Regions from separate parts of the Pseudomonas wadenswilerensis genome, predicted to be linked through region 2. Evidence: riboswitches for the same ligand, from Rfam matches in the RefSeq annotation. Region 2 holds a riboswitch; the other holds the start of a gene.
The links. Region 2 has a riboswitch for thiamine pyrophosphate ahead of thiC (phosphomethylpyrimidine synthase ThiC). Riboswitches for the same ligand answer to the same signal wherever they lie in the genome.

Region 1 (3,771 bases), 2.6 Mb from region 2:
CTCCCACAGGAGCCGGTGCAGTATTACGGCCTCGCGGCCTCCAGCCCCATCTGCCAGAAGTCCGCTTCCAGCCGCGAGGCCTGGGCGAAGACCTTGACCAGTTCCTCGAAACGCCGTTCGGTCATGGTCCGTGAAGCCAGGTCATCCAGGTGCGCGCGGGCAGCGGTGGCCACGCCCTGGTAACCGGCGCCGGCGTATTCGCCAATCCACTCGCGATAAGGATGATCGCCCAGCGCCTCAACGCCATTGGGGGTCAGGTTGCGGCCGATCTCGGCGTAACCGATCACGCACGGCGCCAGGGCCACGTGCAGGTCGAGCAGGTCACCGGCGGCGCCGCAGTCCAGCACGAAACGGGTGTAGGCCACGGTGGCCTGGTGCTCTGGCGTCGCCGCGAGGTCTTCGGGCGACAGGCCCCAGCGTTGGCACAGGCGCACGTGCAGCTCGGTTTCGTCGAGGATCGCCGCAAGCCCGGCCTGGGCGGCGCGAATATCGGCGAGGGTGCGGCTCTTGTAGGCGGCCAGGGCCCAGGAGCGGGCGAACTGGATCAGGAACAGGTAGTCCTGCACCAGGTACTTGCGAAACGCCGCTTGCGCCAGGTTGCCGGCGCCCATCTGGCGAACGAAATCGTGCTCTACATAGCTGTGCCAATCGGCGCTGGCGGCCTGTTTCAGGCGCTCGAAGATATCCATGGCTTACCCCTCGATGTCGTAGGCTGCGTCGAAAAACGCCTGCTCCAGCGCCACAGTGCGCAGGAAGAAGTCGCTGCTGATTTGCGGGTGATCGGGCCCGACCCGGTCCAGCTCGGCACGCAGGAAGGCGACGAAGTCCTGGAAGGCCGGGTTGTCGTGCAGGGTGATCCACTCGGCATGCTCGAAGCGCGGCGGCAGCTGCTGGTTGGCCCGCAGGGCCCAGTCCAGGTACAGGCCTTCGGCAACGTTGAGCACCGCCAGGGCGGCGGCGTAGGAGCGGGTGGCCGCGGCTTCGCGCATGATCGCCTTGAAGCCGGCAGTCGGTACTGAATCCGGCGCTTCGAGGCGCCGGGCCTCGCTGACGCCAAGGGCTTCGAAGGCCCGCAGGAAGTAGGTGTTCTCTTCACCGGCAATCACCCCGGTAAAGCGCCCCAGGCGAATGCGCGCCTCGAAGGTATCCGCCGTGGCGATGGCTGCACCGAGCAGGGTCAGGAAGGCATCGATGAAACGGTGGTCCTGGATCAGGTAGTTGACCAGTACCGGGTCGGCCAAACGGCCCTCGAGCAGTTCGTTGACGAAGCGGTGCTCGATGCACTGGGTCCAGCTTGGCTCGCTTTGCTGGCGAAGGCTGTCGGTGAAGCGCGCGCTCATGCTGCTGTCCTTTTTAGAGTGACGACAGCGGAGCCGGCAATATCAGGCATGGTCGGCCCCGCAGTGAGGCCGGCAAAAAGGCAGGTGCACAATACCCATCCCTTCGCCGGCATGATCCGGATCAGGTTCGAAGGGTCACCGCGCTGCAAGTGCCAGCGGTTTCTCAGCCCGTTGCCGGGCTCCCCTTGGTGGCCGAATCTATACAGCAAGGGCCGATGATTGTCACGTCGCGTGCTAGTGGATGCTCGAGGCCAGTTCGAAGATCGGCATGTACATGAGGATCACGATCAGGCCGATCAGCAGGCCGATGAAGGTCATCAGCAGCGGCTCGAACAGGCGCACGAACCACTCGATCCAGCGGCTGATTTCCGCGTCGTAGAAGTCGGCACTGCGCTCCATCATCTGCCCGAGGTTGCCGGACTGCTCGCCAGCGCGCAGCAGGCGCAATGACACGGGCGTCACCAGTTGCCCGGCTTCCAGCGCCGCCGACAGCGACAGGCCCTCAGTGACCCGTTCACAGGCCTGCTCCAGGCGCTGCGCGCCGGCTGCACCGAGCAGGCCGCGAGCCATGGCCATGGCGGTGAGGATCGGGATGCCGCCTTGCAGGAGGATCCCCAGCGAGCGGTAGAAACGCGCCAGTTCGTACATCACCAGGCGCTTGTGCAGGGCCGGCAGGCGCTCCAGCTGGCGGTTCAGCCAGCGGCGTACCCGTGGCTCGCGGCGCATGACAAACAGCAGCACCATCAGCAGCACGAAACCGCTGCCCATGGCCATCTGATGGGCGTGCAGGAACATCCCGGCCTGCATCAGCCAGCGCGACATCCACGGCAGTTCGGTGCCCAGGCCTTCGAACACCAGGCTGAAGCGCGGTACCACATACCCCAGCAGAAACAGCACCACGCCACCACCGACCAGCAACAGCAGCAGCGGGTAGATCGAGGCGCTGATGATCTTCTGGCGCACTTCGTCCATGCGCTGGCGGTAGGCGACATAGCGGCCGAGGGCATCGCCCAGGGCGCCGGTCTTCTCGCTCGACTGCACCAGGGCCACGTACAGCGGCGGGAACACGCTGGGCAACTGCGCCAGGGCCTGGGACAACGACTTGCCTTCGTACAGCAGGCGCACCAGCTCACCGAGGGTCTTGCGCGCCTGGGGCGCGGTCTCTTTCTCGGCCAGGCTCTCGAGGGCGTCAATCAGCGGCAGGCCGGCGTTGATCAGGGTGGTCAGCTCCTGGCTGAACAGCACCAGGTCGAACACCTCGCCACGCCGCCAGCGCAAGCCGGCCAGGCGCTGGCAACTGCGCACGCTGACCACCCGCAAGCCCTGTTGCTCGACCTGCTCGCGGGCGAGGCCTGCGTCCTGGGCGTCGACCTGCAGCAAGACCACGCCGGCCTTGCCCAGTGCCTTGAGTTCGTAGCGCATGTGCAGCCCCTCCCGACTATTGCCAACTGGTGATCTCGGCGTTCTCGCCATCGCCGCCGGGTTGGCCGTCCTTGCCCATCGACAGCAGGTCGTACTCGCCGTTTTCACCTGGCTGGCGGTAGATGTAGTTACGCCCCCAGGGGTCTTGCGGGACCTTTTTCTGCAAGTACGGGCCTGACCAGCGCACCTCATCGCTGGGGGGGACCACCAGCGCCTGCAAGCCTTGTTCGGAGTTGGGGTAGTGCCCCACCTCCAGCCGGTACAGGTCCAGGGCCTTGCCCAGGCCTTCGATCTGGGCCCGGGCCACCTTGGCCTCCGAGCGCCCCAGCTGACTGAAGTACTTGGGTGCGACGATGCCGGCCAGCAGCCCCAGCACCACCAGGACCACCAACAGTTCAAGCAGGGTGAAGCCACGTTGCGCGCGATGGTTGTTGTTCATTGCCAGGCCCTCCGTAGGTGCGCTGCAAGGGCTTATGCAAATGCCGTGCGCGTCTGCGCCGGGCCTTTGCCGCACGGCCCTGGCAAGGCGGCACAGTGCTTGCGTCAGGAGGGTGAAGCCCTGGCAATCGGGGCATATGCCCCACTTTCTGGGGGACGCAACGGGGAGGGTGGCACGATGCGCTGGCTCACTGCGGGAATCCTGGCCTGGTTGGCCACAAGCAATCCGGCTCAGGCCGATGTGTACATCTCGGTCAAGGCCGATGGCAGCTATGTGTTGAGCAACGTCCACCGGCCGGGCCGAACGTACCAGCGGGTGGTCAGCGAGACAGCGCCGAGCCTGGCCGGCAATGGTCGGCAATTGATCACCGGCATGCCATACGCCGAAGTCGTGGCGGCCGCCGCTAGAACCCATGACCTGCCAGCCGCGTTGCTGCATGCAGTGATCCAGGCCGAATCGCGCTACGACCCCAATGCCCGCTCCACCAGTGGCGCGGCGGGGCTGATGCAGTTGATGCCGGACACCGCCAAGGAGATGGGGGTGAAGAATGTCCTCGACCCGGCCGCGAAC
Region 2 (3,771 bases):
ATGTAGTCATAGCGGGTATTGTTGTAATCACGCACCGAGGTGTACAGCTGACGCTGGGCATCGAGCACGTCGACGATGTTGCGGGTACCCACCTGGTAGCCGATTTCCGTGGCTTCCAGCGCGCTCTGGTTGGAGATGATTGACTGCTTGCGCGCTTGCACCTGCTCCACGTCGGTGTTCACCGCGCGGTGCAGGTTGCGGGTGTTTTCCACCACCTGGCGGCGCAGGCTCTCGCGCTGCTGTTCGGTCTGGCTCAGGCGCTGGTAGGCCTCGCGCACCTGCGAGCTGGTCAGGCCGCCGCTGTAGATCGGGATGTTCAGTTGCAGGCCGATGCTGGTCTGCTCGACATCGCCGCTGTAATTCTGCCCGGTGAGGTTGGGGTTGGTGAAGCCCAGGCTGTCGTTGTCGCCTTTCTGGAAGCGCGCTACCGCGTCCACGGTCGGCGCGTGTCCGGCCTTGCGCTGGCGCAGGGTTTCTTCGGCGGCGCTCACCGCGTAGTTGGTGGCGAGCAGGTTGAGGTTCTGCTTGCCGGCGGTCTCGACCCAGGCCTTGGCGTCGTTCGGTGTCGGCAGTTGCACCGGCAAGGTGTGGACGATGCCCTGGACCGAGTTGTAGTCGCGGTTGGTCAGGGTGATCAGCGCCTCGAAGGCGTCGTCGACCTGGCGCTGGGCAACGATGCGGTTGGCCCGGGCGGTGTCGTAGCTGGCCTGGGATTGCAGCACGTCGGTCTTGTCCGAGAGGCCAACGTCAAAGCGCTCGTTGGACTGGTCGAGCTGGCGCTTGAACGCCGCTTCTTCGGCCTTGGTCGAGGCCAGGGTGTCCTGGGCACGCAGCACGGCGAAATAATTTTCGGCGCTTTGTAGAATCAGGTTCTGCTCGGTTGCCGACAGCTCCAGGGCTGCTTGCTCGTTGACCGCTTCGGCGGCCTGCAACTGGAACCAGCGGTCCGCGCGGAACACCGGCTGCGCCAGGGTCGCGGACCAGGAGTTGCCGCTGCGGTTGGCGGTGGCCGAGGGGCTGTCTATCTTGGTACGGCTGTTCATCATCTCGGCGCCGGCCGAGAGGTTCGGCAGCAGGCCGGCACGGGCCTGAGGCACCACTTCCTTCTGGGCGCCGTAGTTGGCGCGGGCGGCCGCCAGGTCGGCGTTATTGTTCACGGCTTCCTGGTAGACACTGACCAGGTCGGTCTTCGCCGACAGGGGCACATCCGCTGCCCAGGCCATTCCGTTGGTAGCACAAGACACGGCGAGGGCCAGTGAAAGTTTGCGCAGCATAGGGCAATCCTTGAACGGTGAGTATTTCTGAACCGGTGAGTGTAGTTGCGCCGGCATTTTGCAACAATCCGCTATTTGCGCCATTTATCGTGTCCGTGTCCAGATGCTTGGCTTTGCATGCCACTCCAGTCTAGACTGGCCCCGTTCTTGTCGGGGTGCCTTGCGTTGAGGCTGAGATCGGATAATCCGGATCCCGTTGAACCTGATCAGGTTAGCGCCTGCGTAGGGAACAAGATTTCTCGCTTTCCCGGCGAGTCTCTTGTGCCAGGTCCGGGAATGTCGAGTCAGCCAACACAGCTGCAGGCATCACCGCGCATTTGGCACAGCACCACTCATGGTGCGTCCGTGCCTTTCAGGTTCTCCCCGACATTCCACTGCTAGGAAGCCGTCTGGAGAGCCTGTGATGAGTAAACAAGAAAAATATACCAATCTGAGTGAATCGGCCCAGGTCGATCAACAGTCCGTACAGCCGTTCACCCGCTCGCGCAAAATCTATGTCGAAGGCTCGCGCCCGGACATCCGCGTGCCCATGCGTGAAATCAGCCTCGACGACACCCCCACCGATTTCGGCGGCGAAGCCAACGCCCCGGTGCTGGTCTATGACACCTCCGGCCCCTACACCGACCCCAACGTCATCATCGATGTGCGCAAGGGCCTGGGCGACGTACGCTCGGCCTGGATCGACGCCCGCGGCGACACCGAGCGCCTGGACGGGCTGTCGTCGAACTTCGGCCAGCAGCGCCTGGCCGATGCCGAGCTGACCAAGCTGCGTTTCGCCCACGTGCGCAACCCGCGCCGGGCCAAGGCCGGCGCCAACGTCAGCCAGATGCACTATGCGCGCAAGGGCATCATTACCGCCGAGATGGAATACGTTGCCATCCGCGAAAACATGAAGCTGCAGGAGGCCCGCGCCGCCGGTCTGCTCAAGCAGCAACATGCCGGGCACAGCTTCGGTGCCAGCATTCCGAAAGAAATCACCGCCGAATTCGTCCGTGACGAGATCGCCCGCGGCCGCGCGATCATCCCGGCCAACATCAACCACGTGGAGCTGGAGCCGATGATCATCGGCCGCAACTTCCTGGTGAAGATCAACGGCAACATCGGCAACAGCGCCCTGGGTTCGTCCATCGAAGAAGAAGTGGCCAAGCTGACCTGGGGCATCCGCTGGGGTTCGGACACGGTGATGGACCTGTCCACCGGCAAGCACATCCACGAAACCCGCGAGTGGATCATCCGCAACTCGCCGGTGCCGATCGGTACCGTGCCGATCTACCAGGCGCTGGAAAAGGTCAACGGTGTGGCCGAAGACCTGACCTGGGAGCTGTTCCGCGACACCCTGATCGAGCAGGCCGAGCAGGGCGTGGACTACTTCACCATCCACGCCGGCGTGCTGCTGCGCTATGTGCCGCTGACTGCCAAGCGCGTCACCGGCATCGTCAGCCGCGGTGGCTCGATCATGGCCAAGTGGTGCCTGGCGCACCACAAAGAGAACTTCCTTTACACCCACTTCGACGAAATCTGCGAAATCATGAAGGCCTACGACGTCAGCTTCTCGCTCGGCGACGGTCTGCGTCCGGGCTCGATTGCCGACGCCAACGACGAAGCGCAGTTCGGCGAGCTGGAAACCCTCGGCGAGCTGACCAAGATTGCCTGGAAGCATGACGTCCAGTGCATGATCGAAGGCCCGGGCCACGTGCCGATGCAGCTGATCAAGGAGAACATGGACAAGCAGCTCGAATGCTGCGACGAAGCGCCGTTCTACACCCTTGGCCCGCTGACCACCGACATTGCCCCGGGTTACGACCACATCACCTCGGGGATCGGTGCGGCGATGATCGGCTGGTTCGGCTGCGCCATGCTCTGCTACGTCACGCCCAAGGAGCACCTGGGCCTGCCGAACAAGGATGACGTCAAGACCGGCATCATCACCTACAAGATCGCCGCGCACGCTGCGGACCTGGCCAAAGGTCATCCGGGCGCGCAAATCCGCGACAACGCGCTGTCCAAGGCGCGCTTCGAGTTCCGCTGGGAAGACCAGTTCAACCTCGGCCTGGACCCGGACACCGCGCGCAGCTTCCACGACGAGACGCTGCCCAAGGACTCGGCCAAGGTCGCACACTTCTGCTCCATGTGCGGGCCGAAGTTCTGCTCGATGAAAATCACCCAGGAAGTGCGTGAATACGCCGCCAACCAGCGCATCGAAGCGGTGGACGTGGCGGTCGAGGATGGCATGCGCGAGCAGGCCGAACGGTTCCGCCAGGAAGGCAGCCAGTTGTACAAAAAGGTCTGATCGGGCTGTTCAGGCGGTGTGCTGGCGCGCACCGCATCGCCGGCAAGGCCGGCTTGTGTCTTGAGGTAGGAATAGAATCAGAAGTGAGAGCGGTGAATGGCAAGCTGTACGCCGGTAGTGCTTAAAGCACGTGTGGGAGCAAAGCTGCCATTCACCTCTCCACTCTGGCCCGAGCCCGAACAGTTGATTGAGCGCCTCTCGAATCAC

Region 1: linked by a shared signal. The riboswitch ahead of LOY45_RS14280 (TenA family protein) and the one ahead of thiC (phosphomethylpyrimidine synthase ThiC) in region 2 are both predicted to bind thiamine pyrophosphate.

What each region holds. Positions count from the first base shown of each region.
Region 1 is NZ_CP087191.1:3,120,034-3,123,804, reverse strand. It holds gene LOY45_RS14285 (TenA family protein) at 24-689, opposite strand; gene LOY45_RS14280 (TenA family protein) at 693-1,340, opposite strand; TPP riboswitch at 1,422-1,536, opposite strand; gene LOY45_RS14275 (type II secretion system F family protein) at 1,575-2,762, opposite strand; gene gspG (type II secretion system major pseudopilin GspG) at 2,779-3,201, opposite strand; gene LOY45_RS14265 (lytic transglycosylase domain-containing protein) at 3,379-3,771, shown strand, end outside.
Region 2 is NZ_CP087191.1:505,009-508,779, forward strand. It holds gene LOY45_RS02250 (TolC family outer membrane protein) at 1-1,274, opposite strand, end outside; TPP riboswitch at 1,416-1,520, shown strand; gene thiC (phosphomethylpyrimidine synthase ThiC) at 1,678-3,564, shown strand.